2 regions of the Micromonospora echinospora genome follow, and region 2 is predicted to be linked to the other one. Evidence: riboswitches for the same ligand, from Rfam matches in the RefSeq annotation. Region 2 holds a riboswitch; the other holds the start of a gene.
The links. A riboswitch is a leader RNA that binds a small molecule or an ion and turns the genes downstream of it on or off. The one in region 2 is predicted to bind S-adenosylmethionine.
Positions count from the first base shown of each region.

Region 1: linked by a shared signal. The riboswitch ahead of GA0070618_RS23700 (aminotransferase class V-fold PLP-dependent enzyme) and the one ahead of thrC (threonine synthase) in region 2 are both predicted to bind S-adenosylmethionine.

Region 1 covers NZ_LT607413.1:5,317,051-5,320,670, reverse strand. The annotation lists gene GA0070618_RS23700 (aminotransferase class V-fold PLP-dependent enzyme) at 1-1,161, opposite strand, end outside; SAM riboswitch class IV at 1,206-1,326, opposite strand; gene GA0070618_RS23695 (sulfite exporter TauE/SafE family protein) at 1,493-2,443, opposite strand; gene GA0070618_RS23690 (low temperature requirement protein A) at 2,825-3,620, shown strand, end outside.
Region 2 covers NZ_LT607413.1:2,797,195-2,808,268, forward strand. The annotation lists gene GA0070618_RS12875 (alpha/beta fold hydrolase) at 1-1,325, shown strand, start outside; gene GA0070618_RS12880 (ABC transporter permease) at 1,445-2,314, shown strand; gene GA0070618_RS12885 (hypothetical protein) at 2,386-2,931, shown strand; gene GA0070618_RS12890 (CBM96 family carbohydrate-binding protein) at 3,006-4,301, opposite strand; gene GA0070618_RS12895 (peptidoglycan recognition protein family protein) at 4,516-5,346, shown strand; gene GA0070618_RS12900 (hypothetical protein) at 5,458-6,135, opposite strand; gene GA0070618_RS12905 (A24 family peptidase) at 6,233-6,952, opposite strand; SAM riboswitch class I at 7,057-7,192, shown strand; gene thrC (threonine synthase) at 7,204-8,490, shown strand; gene GA0070618_RS12915 (GNAT family N-acetyltransferase) at 8,782-9,801, shown strand; gene GA0070618_RS12920 (hypothetical protein) at 9,740-10,312, opposite strand; gene paaN (phenylacetic acid degradation protein PaaN) at 10,422-11,074, shown strand, end outside.

The DNA of each region.
Region 1 (3,620 bases), 2.5 Mb from region 2:
GGCGGCCTCGGCGAGCAACCGTCGGGCCAACGGGTGGGCGCAGAACAGCCCGTCGCGTAGCCCGATCCGGTGCTCGGTGGCGAGGATGGCGGCCACGTCGGCGGAGTCCCGGCCGGCGACCACGAAGGACACGATGCCGACCCGGTCGGCCGTGGGGCCGAAGGTCCGCAGCTCGACGACGTGCGGCAGCGCTTCGATACCGGTGCGCAACCGGGTCAGCAGCGCCTGCTCCCGGACGTGCAGGGCGGCACGGTCCGCGGTGGTGAGCGCGGTACAGACCGCCGCCAGGGCCACCGCGCCGAGCAGGTTCGGCGTCCCGGCCTCGTGCCGGCCGGGGCCGGTGGTCCAGCGCACGTCGTGGGTCGCCGTCCCGACGTACTGGGTGGCCCCGCCGCCGGCCAGGTACGGCGGTGCGGCGTCCAGCCAGTCCGCCCGCCCGACGAGCACGCCGGCCCCGAACGGGGCGTACAGCTTGTGTCCGGACGCGGCGAGGTAGTCCACGTCGAGCGCGGCCAGGTCGACGGGGGCGTGCGGGGCCAGTTGGGCGGCGTCCAGCACGACGCGGGCGCCGTGCCGGTGGGCCACCCGGGTGAGCTCCGCGACCGGCCAGCACTCCCCGGTGACGTTGCTCGCGCCGGTCACCGCGACCAGGATCGGCGTGCTGGCGTCGGTCCCCCGGCGCAGTTCGCGCAGGGCGGCGGCGAGCGCGCGTACCGCCGCGTTCGGCGAGTCGGGTACCGGTAGCCGGAGGGTCCCGGCCGGCCAGGGCAGCAGGTTCGCGTGGTGTTCGCCGGCGAACGTGACGACCTTGGTGTCGGCGGGGAGCGCGTGGGCGAGCAGGTTGAGCGCGTCCGTGGTGTTCCGGGTGAAGATGACGTGATCGTCGGGGCGGACGGAGAAGAAGTCGCCAACGGTCTGCCGGGCCTGTTCGTAGGCGAGGGTGCAGCGCCGGGAGAGGGCACCGGCGCCCCGGTGCACGCTGGCGTACCAGGGCAGCAGCTCGGCCACCGCGTCGGCGGCGGCACGGGCGCAGGGCGCGGAGGCGGCGTAGTCGAGGTTGATCTCACCGGGCACGCCGAGCACCTGGAGCGGCTGGTACGGCGGTCGTGGCGCCGGACGATTCCCGGCACGGACGGGCGAGGGTACGAGGGCAGTGGTCATGCCAGACCTCCGGCATCCAGGGACCCCGGTACGGCAGGGGACGGGGCCCGCGCTTGCCCAGCACCTGGTCGTGCTGGGCCCGGTCATCACCCGGGGCACCCCACCGCGAACCTCGACGAGGGTTGCCGGCCAGCAAGCCGGGGCTTGTCGCTGGCACTCATGACCTGAGCCGCAGCATAGCCGCGGCAGGTGGCCCGGCCAACCCGGGAAGGTGGGCCACCCGGCCGGCGGGACGAGCGACCGCCGTCCCGACAACCGTTGGCCGGAAAGGCGATCAGCCCCGCCGTTGCCAGCAGAGCTGATCGCCTTCCTCCCGTGTCGGTGTCGCGAATCACACGGTCGGGGCGGCGCTCTTCTCGTTCGGCCCGTCGGCTGCCGCGGCGGCCTCGCTCTCGGCGATGATGCGGCGTTCCTCGTCCCGGTTGGCCCGGTACTGACGGACGGAGTACGCCAGAGCGGCGGCCCAGACGACGTAGATGACGGCGTAGAAGGCGTAGCGGACACCGTCGGACGCGTCGATCCAGTCACTGCGCAGCAGCGTGCGGGTGTTGGTCAGGATGATGACTCCGCCGACGGCCGAGCCGAGCACGCGCGGCGGGATGTGCCGGACCAGCCAGGCCGCGATCGGCGCGGCGATGGTGCCGCCGATCAGGAGCACGGCGACCCAGGCGAAGTTCACGCCCTCGGAACCGATCCCGACGATGAAGCCGACGCTCGCGGCGACGGCGACGAGGAACTCGCTGGTGTCGATCGAGCCGATGGTCTTGCGCGGCTCCAGCCGACCGCTGGCCAGGATCGCCGGGGTGCCGACCGGCCCCCAGCCGCCGCCACCGGTGGCGTCGACGAAGCCGGCCACCACGCCCAGCGGGGCGAGGAAACGCTTCCGCAGCGGCTTACCGAGGTTGCCCTTGGGCAGACCCACCGCAGTGAACCGGATCAGGATGTAGAGCCCCAGCGTGAGCAGGATGATCGACATCAACGGCGCGGCGGTCTCGGTCGACAGGTTCGACAGGAAGGTGGCACCGGCGAAAGCACCGAGCGCGCCGGGGATACCGATCTTCCAGACGACCTTCCAGTCGACGTTCCCGAACCGCCAGTGGGAGGCGCCGGAGACGAGGGTGGTGCCGATCTCGGCAAGGTGAACGGTCGCCGACGCCGCCGCGGGATTGGTGCCGATGGCGAGCAGCAGCGTCGTCGAGGTGACTCCGTACGCCATGCCGAGACTGCCGTCGACGAGTTGGGCACCCAGGCCCACCAGGGCGAGGAGGATGAGTTTTCGCATGTCTACCGCCAGTCGTGAAGGGGTGGCAGGTCGACCGGACCTTGTTGTCCGCCGAGTCAACCAGTCAGGGGTGGTGTGGTCCGCCGCCTCCGCGATCGCCGTACCCACGGTCCGGCATCACCCGGACCGGCGGGCGGCTAGGCCGCCGAAGGCGATCTGCGCCGGGGGCAGTCCTCGCACGGTGCCCGGCGAACCGTTCGGTACGCGTCGACGTCCGCATCGCGTAGCTCCTCCGCGTGCCGCCCGGGGCCCTGGCCGAGGGGACGTGACGCCCCACGTGACTCACCGGTCTCCCACATTCCCGACTAGTTCGATGGAGAATACGATGTATCCCGGTCCGGCGACAACCCCCACCCCTCCCGACGTCCGACGCATTGGTATATGTCGCTGCCACCCGGACGAAGGCGACGGCCCTCCCTCGACCTCGACCTCGACCTCGACCTCGACCTCGACCTCGACCGGCGCATCGTCGCCGCACGTTCCGGGCTGGGAGCGGCCGGCACGGTCGAGAACCTGGCACCGGCCACGCCCTCCGCCGGGCGTTTGCCGGGAGAGCCAACGGGTACCCGCGCCGGGCAGACCGCCAGGGCGGAGGGGGGAGCCGGTGACCGCACGGCGCTCGGACGAGTCCGCGCGTCCACGCCGGCGCTGACCTGCCCGGCCATGACGCGGCGACTGCGCCCGGGGCTGCGCCCGGTGACCGAGCACACCCAGGTCACCACCGCCGAACTGTTCTTCGACGTGGTTTTCGTCTTTGCGTTCATCCAGGTCAATGCCCTGATGGTGAAGGAGACGGAGCCGCTGCGGATCGCCCACGGGCTTCTCGTGTTCACCATGCTGTGGTGGTCGTGGTCGCTCTTCGCCTGGCTGGGCAACCGGGTCCGGGCGAACTACGGCCTGTCACGGCTGACGGTCCTCGTCGTCACCCCGGTCATGTTCGTCCTGGCGGTCACCATCCCGGAGGCATTCCAGGATCTCGCCGGCGGGGTGAACACCGCGCTGTGGTTCGTCGCCTGCTTCGTGCTGGTACGCGTGCTGTACCTGGCCCTGCGGCTCTACGCCTCGTCCGGGCTGACCGGCCGCGACCTCACGGCGCTCGTCGTGCCGATGGCCGTCGCCTCGGTGCTGCTGCTGGTGGCGGCACTGCTTCCCCGGTCCGCGCTCGACCCCGGCCGGG
Region 2 (11,074 bases):
ACGACGTCGCCCCGGACGGCACCGCCACCCTGCCCAGCGGCCTGGTCGCCCCGGTCCGGCTGAGCGGGCTGCCGGCCACGATCGAGCAGGCCCGGCCGGTCACCGTCACCCTGCCGGCGATCGTCCGGCGGATCGAGGCCGGTCACCGGCTGCGGGTCGTCGTCGCCACCAGCGACCAGGCGTACGCCACGCCGGCCGAACCGACCGTCTACACCGTCGCCGTCGGGGACGCGCCGGTCGTGCTGCCCACCGTGAGCGGCGAGCCGATCCCCACCACGGCCACCGTCTGGCGCTGGGTGCTCGCCGGGCTGCTCGCCACCATCGCGGTCGCGCTCGTCGTGCTCGTCGCCGTGCTGCGCCGTCGGCACCGCCGCCAGGACAGCTCCGTCCACCCGGCGTACGCGGGCACGCCGCTGGCCGTCCGGCAGCTCCGCAAGGAGTACGCCGACGGCTTCGTCGCCGTGTCGAACGTCGACTTCGAGGTGCACCCCGGCCAGGTGGTCGGCCTGCTCGGGCCGAACGGCGCGGGCAAGACCACCACCCTGCGGGTGCTGATGGGGCTGACCCAGCCCACCGCCGGGGAGATCTACGTCTTCGGGCACCGGCTGGTGCCCGGCTCGCCGGTGCTCTCCCGGATCGGCGCGCTGGTCGAGGGACCGGGCTTCCTGCCGCACCTGAGCGGCCTGGAGAACCTGAAGGCGTACTGGCGGGCCACCGGACGGCCGGAGTCGGAGGCGCACTTCGCCGAGGCACTGGAGATCGCCGGCCTCGGCGCGTCGGTGCACCGCCGGACCAACAACTACAGCCACGGCATGCGGCAGCGGCTCGCCATCGCCCAGGCCATGCTCGGCCTGCCCGAGCTGCTGGTGCTCGACGAGCCGACCGACGGGCTGGACCCGCCGCAGATCGCCGAGATGCGCCGGGTGCTCCAGCGGTACGCCACCGACGGTCGCGCGGTGCTGGTCTCCAGCCACCTCCTCGCCGAGGTGGAGCAGACCTGCACCCACGCGGTGGTGGTCAACAAGGGACGGATCGTCGCCTCCGGCCCGGTCGAGGAGATCGTCGGCGAGTCGCCGAGCGTGCTGTTCGAGGTCAGCGACCCGGACACCGCGCGGGAGGTGCTCGACCGGCTCGACGGCGTACGGGTGCTGCCGGACACCGAGGGGCAGCTCGTCGTGGACACCAACGGCACCGCCCGCAGCGAGGTGGTCGCCGAACTGGTGCGGGCCGGGATCGGGGTGGACCGGGTGGTGCCCCGACGTCGCCTGGAGGACGCCTTCCTCGCCCTGGTCGGCGAGAACTCCCGGGGAAGCGGGGACCGGTGATGGCGTCCCGGGAGAGCGGGCGGCCGGTGTCGGGGGTCCAGGAAAACGGGAGACCGGCGGCGGGGCCCGGGGGAAGCGGGGAACCGGCGGTGCAGGCGCGGGGGAGCGGGGAACCGGTGATGACGAAGACGTCCGCCACGGTGGGCGCGGCCCCCGGCTACCGCCCGTCGGCGACCCTGCCGTTCGGGGCCGAGTTCCGCCGGCAGGCGTCGCGGCGGCGTACCCAGCTCGCGCTCGGTTTCATGGTGCTGCTGCCGCTGATCATCCTGATCGCGTTCCAGTTCGACTCCGGTGACGACGACAACGGCGGCGGTGAGTTCGCCAGCCTGGTCGAGTTCGCCACCACCGGCGGGCTGAACTTCACCCTCTTCACCATCTTCGTGTCGGCGTCGTTCCTGCTGGTCGTGGTGGTGGCGCTGTTCTGCGGGGACACCGTGGCCAGCGAGGCGAGCTGGGGGAGCCTGCGCTACCTGCTGGCGATCCCGGTGCCCCGGGCCCGGCTGTTGACGGTGAAACTGCTTGTCGCGCTCACCTACTCGGCGATCGCCCTGGCCCTGCTCGCCGGCACCGCCCTGCTGGCCGGCACCCTCCGCTACGGCTGGTCGCCGCTGCGCAGCCTGGTCGCCGCCGAACTGGCCCCGGGCGAGGGACTGCTGCGGCTGCTCGCCGTCCTCGGTTACCTGGCGGTGGTCATGCTGGTCGTGGCCGGCCTGGCGTTCCTGCTGTCGGTGGTCACGGACGCGGCGCTCGGCGCGGTCGGCGGCGCGGTGCTGCTCTGGATCCTCTCCAGCATCCTCGACCAGATCACCGCCCTCGGCGTGCTGCGGACCTTCCTGCCCACCCACTACAGCAACGCCTGGCTGGGTCTGCTCTCCACGCCGGTGCAGACCGACGACGTGGTGCGCGGCTGCATCTCGGCGATCAGCTACGCCACCCTCTTCTGGGGCCTCGCCTTCTGGCGGTTCACCCGCAAGGACGTCACGAGCTGACCGCCGAGCACCGTGTCGCTGGTCAGTAGGATCGCCGGGGCACCCACGCGAGCAGACGGACGGTGACGACGGTGACGACCGGACGGACAGCCACCCGGCGGCAGGCCGGGCTGACCGCGCTCTACCTGGGGGTCTTCGCGACCCTCTGGTTCAGCGTGCCGAAGGCGGATCCGCCGCTGGACACGGTGCTGGTGGTGGCGAGCGTGGCGGCCCTGCTGACGGCGGTGGCCGGTGGCGTCGTGGCCGCCCGGGCACGGGGCGTCGACGCGCCGCCCCGCGACCGGGCCACCGACCGGCGTTACCTGCTCGTCGTCGTCGCCGAGTTCGCCGCCGCCGGGCTGGGCGCGGCGCTGCTCGGGCTTGTCGGCTGGTCGGCGTTCATCCCGGTCCTGGTCAGCGCCGTCGTGGGGCTGCACTTCCTGCCGCTGGCCCCGGTGCTGGGCGATCCGCTGCTGCGACCGCTCGGACTGGCGGTCTGCCTCGTCGCGCTCGTCGGCCTGGTCGCCGGCCTCGTGTCGTCCGGGTCGATGCCCCTGGTGGTCGGCGTCGGCACCGGCCTGCTGCTGCTCGGTCACGCCCTCGTCGCCCTGCTCCGGGCCCGCGCCCCGCGCCCCTGACCCGACGCGGGTGCCTGGTGGGTAAGTGCCCCGACGGGGCACTTACCCACCAGGATCCACACCCAGCGGGGGTGTCAGTGGCAGGTGCCGGCACCACTGTCGGTGAAGGTCTGGTTCGCCACCGGTAGGAAACGCCACTGGTAGACCCCGGGGAGCAAGGTCAGTTTGAGCACCCCGTAGGTGGTGCCGTTGCGGACCTCGCTGTTCGGCACGATGGTCCCGAAATCCGGCTGGAGGGAACGGCCGCCCGTACCGACCACGAACTCTCGGATGCCCTGTGCGGGGTCGTCCACCCGGTTCGGGGTCTGCGGGGCGAACCGCTCGTACTGGTGGGCGTGGCCGGTGAGGAGGATTTCGGCGTCCGCCTCGTAGAGCGCCTGGTAGAGCGGGAGTAGCTCCGGTCGCTCCCGGTCGCCGGAGCTGAAGATCGGGTGGTGCCAGTACGCCAGGGTGCACCGGGCGGGGTGGGCGGCCAGGTCGGCGCGGAGCCAGCGTTCCTGGGGCGAACCGGCGTGACACCCACCGATCTTGCTGCAGTTGGAGTTCAGCACGACGATGTGCCAGCCGCCCGCCGGCATGTCGTACGAGTACCAGCCCTCGCTCGGCTGGCCGGCCGCGGCGCCGAAGTATCCGAAGTAGCCGGCCGCGTTGGCGGTGAGGTATTCGTGGTTGCCGACGGCGGGGCTGGTGCGGGCCTTGTGCCGCCCCCAGGTCGGCCCGTAGCAGTTGGCGAACTCGGCGGGGCTGCCCGTCTCGTACACCAGGTCGCCGAGGGCCGCGACCGTGCCGGGTTCGCGGTCGAGGATCCGTGCGGTCTGCTCGTCGGTGTCCCGGTCACAGGACGCGATGTCGCCGGCGGCCAGTAGGACGTTCTCGCCGGTGCCGGGTAGACCGGTCTCCACGAGGAGTTGCGGTGCGGTCGAGCCGCTCTCCCGGGTGTCGTAGTAGGCGCCGTTGGGGTCGGCGGAGCTGATTCCGAAGCTGACGATCCCGTTGTCGGCCACCGCTGCGGTGACCTCGACGTCGTACCAGGTGTTGGCGGTCACCTGGCCGTACGCGCCGAGCGGCGAACCGGTGAGGGCGGGCCGGTTGGCATAGGTCAGGCTCGTCTCCAGCCAGTTGGTTTCGGCCCGCTGCACGGTGCCGCCGGTGCGGCTGCCGGCGTCGCGGATGGTCGACACGTGGAGCCGTAGCCGGGCGTGGATGACGGGGTCGAGGAGACCGGTGACCGAGAACTTGAGGTAGGAGATCCGGGTCGGGTTGCCGGCCACCGCCAGCACCGGTTGGTTGTCGAAGTTGGTGTTCGGCGCGCTCGCACTCACGTAGCTGTCGTTGGTGGGGTAGAAGACGAAGTTTCCGTTGGCCCGCACCGGAGGAGCGAAGGTGAGGGTTCCGGCCAGGATCGCTAAGACGAGCGCTGCGGCGTATCTGGATCTGGGCACCTGTCGTCACCTCTTCGTGGGCTCGGGATGCCAGTCCACTCGCGCTCCGTCATGGACCGGGCACAAGGTGCGGCCTCCTGGTTAACGGGACGTTGACGACCGGTGTGGTCAGCTCGGTGCCCCAACCGAAGGCAGAGCCATCATGCAGGTCCCCGGAGTCCCCTTCGTCCAGGGCCGTAACACCTACCCCGACCGCGACGGCCTCAAGTTCGGCATCGCGATCCACGCCACCGACAACACCGCCTCAGCCGAGGCGGAATCCGTCTACGCCACCAGACGCACCGACGGGGTCAGCTCGCACTTCTACGTCGACGCCGACTCGGTCGTCCAGTCCCTGGACACCACCGCCCGTGCCGGTCACGCCGGCTCCAGCATCGGTAACGAGAACGCCATCGCGGTGGAGATCACCGGCCGTTCGTCCAGCAGCCGCCAGTGGTGGTTGGAGAACGTGGCCTGGGACCGGCTGGCCGAGGTGTTGGCGGTGGTCTGCCGGCACTACGACATCGCGCCCCGCCGGGCCACCGTCGCCGAGATGAAGGCCACCCCCCAGGTCCGGGCCTTCTACGGACACAACGACATGCGACTGGCCTGGGGCGGCACCACCCACACCGATCCCGGCTCCAACTTTCCCTGGGACCACCTGCTGGCCAAGGTCGAGCAGGCCCTCAACCAGAGCGAGGACGACATGACCCCGGCACAGTTCCTGGCCATTCTCCGTGACCCTTCCGTGGCAACCGAGCTGAGACGTCTGCCGTGGCAGTACAGCGGTGGCGGCATCCCGGCCGACCTCTCCACGCTGAACGTCCTCAACAACATCTACGAGGGCGTCCAGAACTTCCAGAGCGGCAACATCAGCGAGGAGGTGGTGCGAGGGGTGCTGGCCACGCTCACCCCGCAGGCAATCGCCGCCGCGATTCCGCCCGACCTGGCGGAGAATGTCGCCGACGAACTCGCCCGACGACTCGTCGCCTGATCCGGGCCGCCGGCTCGGCCTGCCTGAGGGGTCCCCTGTTCGGCAGAAAGCGGTAACAGGGGACCCCTGCTACCACCTCACCTCGCCCCAGCGGTCTGTTCGCTTGGTGGCTCAGGGGGTGTACGGCACGTCGGTGTGGCTGATCGCCGGGAAGCGGGCGCCGGTCAGCCGGTGCACGGCGGTACGCCGGAGGTCCAGTTCGGCCATGGCCGCCCCCGGTGATCGGGTGAGCTGGACGACCGTGGCCCGCTTGTCGGCGATGCGGATCGACTGGACCGGCGTCCGGTCACCCACGTCGGTGACGGCGACGTAGCGCGGTTGGCCGTCGACGTTGCGCCAAACCACCAGGCTCCAGAACCGCCCCGAGCCGCCCGAGTCGAGCATGACGGCGCCGACCGCGTCGACCGCGCCGTCACCGTCCAGGTCACCGGTCGCGCAGGGCTTCTGGAGCAGTACCGTGGCGCCGTTGCCCGTCCACCGCCCGTCGCGCAGCCGCAGCGGGTTCGGGTAGTCCCGGTACCGTACGCCGCTGCTGCCCAACTCCGCGTCGCTCAGGTCGGCGCAGGTGAGGGCCGGTACCTTGCGTCGCGGTGTCCTGGTGGAACTCGGGCTGGCGTCGACCCGGGCCGGTCCGGCGTCCTCGTCCCGGTCGGCTGGCGCGACCTTCCCAGCGGTGGTCGCGATGGTCGGTCGGGCGTCCCGTGACCGCTTCTTCTTCCCGCTGCCGCCGCACGCGGCCAGTACGCAGACCATCAGCAGCGCCACCACCGGAACCACGCTCCGACGCATCGTCCGTCACCTTTCTCTAGGCAGGTGACCGGGACGGTAGTAGACGGTCGCCAGTGGCCGGACGGGACGCCGGCTCCACTCCGGACGGACTCGACCGTCATCTGGCGGTGGCGAGCACCGCCAGCAGCGCACCGGCCAGGAGGGCCGGCCCGAACGGCAGCTTCGTCCGCCAGCGGACGCGTCGGACGGCAAGGAGCACCAGCAGCACGGGTGCGTTCACCACCCACGGCAGCGCCACACCGAGGAGCACCGCGTCCCAGCCCAGCCAGCCGAGGTACCAGCCGAGCAGCGCGCCCACCTTCGCGTCACCGAACCCGAAACCGCCGCCCGGCAGCAGGACCAGCCCGGTGAACGCCGCTCCGACCGTCAGGCAGGCGAGCAGCCCGCGTACCCAGTCGTCCCACTGGCCGGTGCCGAGCGCGACCAGCCCGAGCAGCGGCGGCGTGGCGGCCAGCGCCGGCAGCACCAGCGGGTCGGGGAGTCGATGACAGGCGACGTCGACGACGCCGAGCAGCACGCCCAGCACCGCCAGGGCGAGCAGGAGCGGCAGGACGGCCACCGCGCCGAGCGCCGCCGCGAGCAGCGCCCCGGCCAGCCCGGCGAGCGCGGTGGTGACCCACCGGGGGACGCCCAGCCGGTGTCCCCGGACGCAGCGACCGGCGAACCACCCCACGACACCGGGGCGCAGTGGCACGCCGCAACCGGAGCAGTCCTGTCGGGGCGGCTCGCCGTACGGCACCGCTAGGCGGTAGCCCACCGTGGGCAGGAGGGCGCCCGCCACTGCGCACCCGATCGCGGCCCCCACCCACCACGGCACGTCCCGCACCCTACCCGCGCTCCGGCGGGTGGACTGGCTCACAGGGTGGGAAGGGGAAGCGGACGCGGGTTGGGCTGTGCGTATGCTCGCAGGCACAACTGAATACCTCATCCAGAGGGGCTGAGGGATACGGCCCGACGACGCCCCGGCAACCACCCCGTGCGCTCAAAGTTGAGCGTCCGACGGGGCAGGTGCCAAATCCGTCCCCGCCGCAGGGTGCGACGCGGGGAAAGATGAGAGGACCCCTCGACATGACGTCGGCGATCGTCGCCCCCGGTATCGACACCACCGCCAGCCCGGCCCGCGCCCTGGTCTGTCGCGCCTGTTCGGCGCGTTACCCGCTCGCCGCCCAGCACGCCTGCTACGAGTGCTTCGGGCCGCTGGAGGTCGACTACGACACCGCCGCGCTGGCCCGGGTCACCCGGGAGCAGATCGAGGCCGGGCCGCAGAACCTGTGGCGGTACGCCGCCCTCCTCCCCGCCGGCCAGGACCCGACCACCCGGGTCACCCTCGACCCGGGGCTCACCCCGCTGGTCGCCGCCGGCAACCTCGCCGCCGAACTGGGCATCACCGCCCCGCTCTGGATCAAGGACGACAGCGCCAACCCGACCCACTCGTTCAAGGACCGGGTGGTCTCGGTGGCCCTGACCGCCGCCCGGGCCCTCGGCTTCACCCGCTTCGCCTGCGCCTCGACCGGCAACCTGGCCAACTCCGTCGCCGCGCACGCCGCCCGCGCCGGGGTGCCCTCGGTGGTGTTCATCCCGGGTGACCTGGAACAGGGCAAGGTGGTCACCACCGCCGTCTATGGCGGCGAACTGGTCGCCATCGACGGCTCGTACGACGACGTGAACCGCCTCTGCGGCGAACTGGTCGAGACCGACGAGTTCGAGGACACCGCGTTCGTCAACGTCAACGTCCGCCCCTACTACGCCGAGGGGTCGAAGACCCTCGGGTACGAGGTGGCCGAGCAGCTCGGCTGGCGGATCCCGGCGCAGGTGGTCATCCCGATGGCCAGTGGCGAGCTGCTCACCAAGGTCGACAAGGCGTTCAGCGAGCTGGTCGAGATCGGGCTGGTGGAGGCCCCGGCCGGCGGCTGGAAGGTCTTCGGCGCCCAGTCGGCCGGCTGCAACCCGATCGCCACCGCGCTGCACGCCGACACCGACACCATCACCCCGGTCAAGCCGACCGGGATCGCGAAGTCGCTGAACATCGGCGACCCGGCGGCCGGCCTCTACGCGCTGGAGGCGGTGCGGCGTACCGGTGGGTGGATGGACTACGCCGACGACGAGGAGATCCGCGCGGCGATCCGGCTGCTGGCCCGTACCACCGGGGTCTTCGCCGAGACGGCCGGCGGGGTGACCGTCGCGGTGCTCCGCAAGCTGGTCGCCTCGGGCCGGCTGGACCCGACCGCCGAGACGGTGGTCTTCAACACCGGCGAGGGTCTGAAGACCATCGACGCGGTCGCCGGCCAGGTCGGCCCGACCCACCGGATCAAGCCGTCGCTGCGCGCCGCCCGCGACGCCGGTCTACTCGGCTGACCTGCTGGTCGTCCCGACGGATCACCCCGACCCGCCCGAAAGGGGGATCGGGCCGATCCGTCGGGTAACCGACCGTTCGCCCAGGGTACGAAAAACCACCCTCCAGGGACTTGACGCCAGTAACCGGTCAGGCGCAGGATGCTTCCTGCGGGAGGGCGTTCGCCGAAGACTTTTCAAGCCTTACGACCCAACGCCGGAGGCGTTGTGCGACCGTCCCTCCCGACCAAAGCTTCCCGGGCCAGCGATTAAATCGCTGGCCCGTTGCCGTTCCGGCGGCGCACCCTCGTCGACATGAGCATCGCCATCGCGTCGTTCGACAAGTCCGACCAGACCGCGATCGACGCGGCGTTCCAGGTGGCCGCCGCCGCGCAGGCCGTCGACCTGCCGGATTTCCCGCAGCTGTCCCGGCAGCAGTTCGAGGGCGGGATCCGGCACCCGATGCCCAGCAGGTCGCTCCGGATGGCGCTGGCCACCCTCGACGACGTCAGCGTGGGCTACCTGGTCCTGTACCTGCCGCAGGCGGAGAACGTCAACAACGCCAGCCTCGAACTGGTCGTGCACCCGGCGTTCCGGCGGCGCGGCGTCGGGCGGGCGCTGTACGGGCACGCCGTGCGGGTGCTGCGCGAGCTGGGCCGGAAGCGGATCATCGCGGCGACGGTCGGGCCGCTGCCCGAGGGGCCGGACCGGCCGGCCGTCGGCGCGCGGTTCGCCGCCGCGCTGGGTGCGCAGCCGGCACTGGGCGAGGTACGCCGCCGGCTGGTGGTCGACCAGGCGGACCACGCCGCCCACGACGCGCTGCTGGCCGACGCGCGCGAGCGGGCCACCGGATACCGCACGGTCACCTGGCAGGCCGTCACCCCCGAGGAGTACGTCGCCGACGTGGGCTACCTGGACAGCCGCCTCGTGACCGACTCGCCCACCGGGGACCTAGTGCTCGAACCGGAGCGCGTCGACGCGGAACGGGTCCGGGGCGTCGAGCGGGTGCTGACGGCCCGGGGGCGGTCCCCCTACCACTGCGGAGTGGTGCACGAGGCGAGTGGCCGGCTGGTCGCCTGGTCGATGATCGTCGTGGTGCCGTCCGTCCCACGGCACGCCGACCAGCAGATCACCATCGTGGACCCGGCGCACCGGGGGTGCCGGCTCGGTCTGCTCACCAAGATCGAGAATCTCCGGTACGTGCTGGCGCACGAGCCGGAGCTGCGCGAGATCGACACCTGGAACGCCGCCGACAACAAGCACATGATCGCGATCAACGAGCAGCTCGGCTTCCGCGCCGTCGACGCCTGGACCAACTGGCAGCTCGACATCTGACCGTACGTCCGACAGGTCCGCGACCGGCGGTCCGGGTCGCGGCGACGATCCCGGCGCCGGCGCCGGCGGTGCCCGGTGACCGGCGGAGCAGGGCCGCCGCCCACGGTCGCAGGGTCGGCTCGGGATATCCGCCGGCGGCCAGGCCGGCCCGCCGCTCGAAGACGTTGCCGCAGCCGTAGGTGCCGGTCAGCGCGTACGACCACACGCAGGCGAGCCAGTACGCCGGCCAGAAGAGCGGCCCGAGCAGCGCGTACTGGTCGATGTGCCGCCGCTCGTGGGCGAGCAGGTCGGCGCGGCCCGGGTGCAGCAGCCACTCGGGCGGGCGACGGGTCAGCACCACCGAGCCGACCGTGAAGCACCGCTGCCTCGGCACCGGCAACCGGTAGCCCCCGGCGACGACGATTCCGTCCGGGGTGCGCCGCCGGGTGGTACGGGCCAGGACCGCCAACGCCAGCCCGGCCGGCGTGGTGCCGTTGAGCCAGGTGAGCGTGGTCGACGTCCGCTGCCGCACGGCTCCAGGATGGGCCCTGCGGGCCGAGCCCGGCCAGCCGGCCCACGGCCCGCGCCGACTCGGCTCACGGCCCTTACCGACTCCTCCCGGCCTGCGGCATGATGGCGGCATGACGGAGACCCCGCATCCCCTGTACGCCACGCACGCCGACACCCTCACCCGGGCGCTGACCGCGATCTCCGAGCGCGGGTACTGGTCCGCCTACCCCGAGTCCCCCAGCCCCCGCGTGTACGGCGAGACCGCCGCGGCCGAGGGCCGGGCCGCCTTCGAGGCGTACCTGGACGGCGACTTCCCGCTCGACCAGCCGGGCACCGGCGACCGGATCGCCACCGAGGCGAGCCCGTTCGGGGTGACGCTGGGCGTGCGCTACCCGCACGCCCGGGTCGACGAGCTGGTGACCGCCGCCTCCGCCGCCCTGCCCGCCTGGCGGGACGCCGGCCCGCAGGCCCGCGCGGGGGTCTGCCTGGAGATCCTGTCCCGCCTGCACAAGCGGATCTTCGAGCTGGCCAACGCGGTGCAGTACACCAGCGGGCAGGCCTTCGTGATGGCGTTCCAGGCCGGTGGGGCGCACGCGTTCGACCGGGCGCTGGAGGCGATCGCGTACGCGTACGCGGAGATGACCCGGCACCCGGCGACGGCCCGGTGGGAGAAGCCCGCCGGCAAGGGCGACCCGCTGCGGATGACCAAGACGTTCCACGTGGTGCCCCGGGGCCTGGCGCTGGTGATCGGCTGCAACACGTTCCCGACCTGGAACTCGTACCC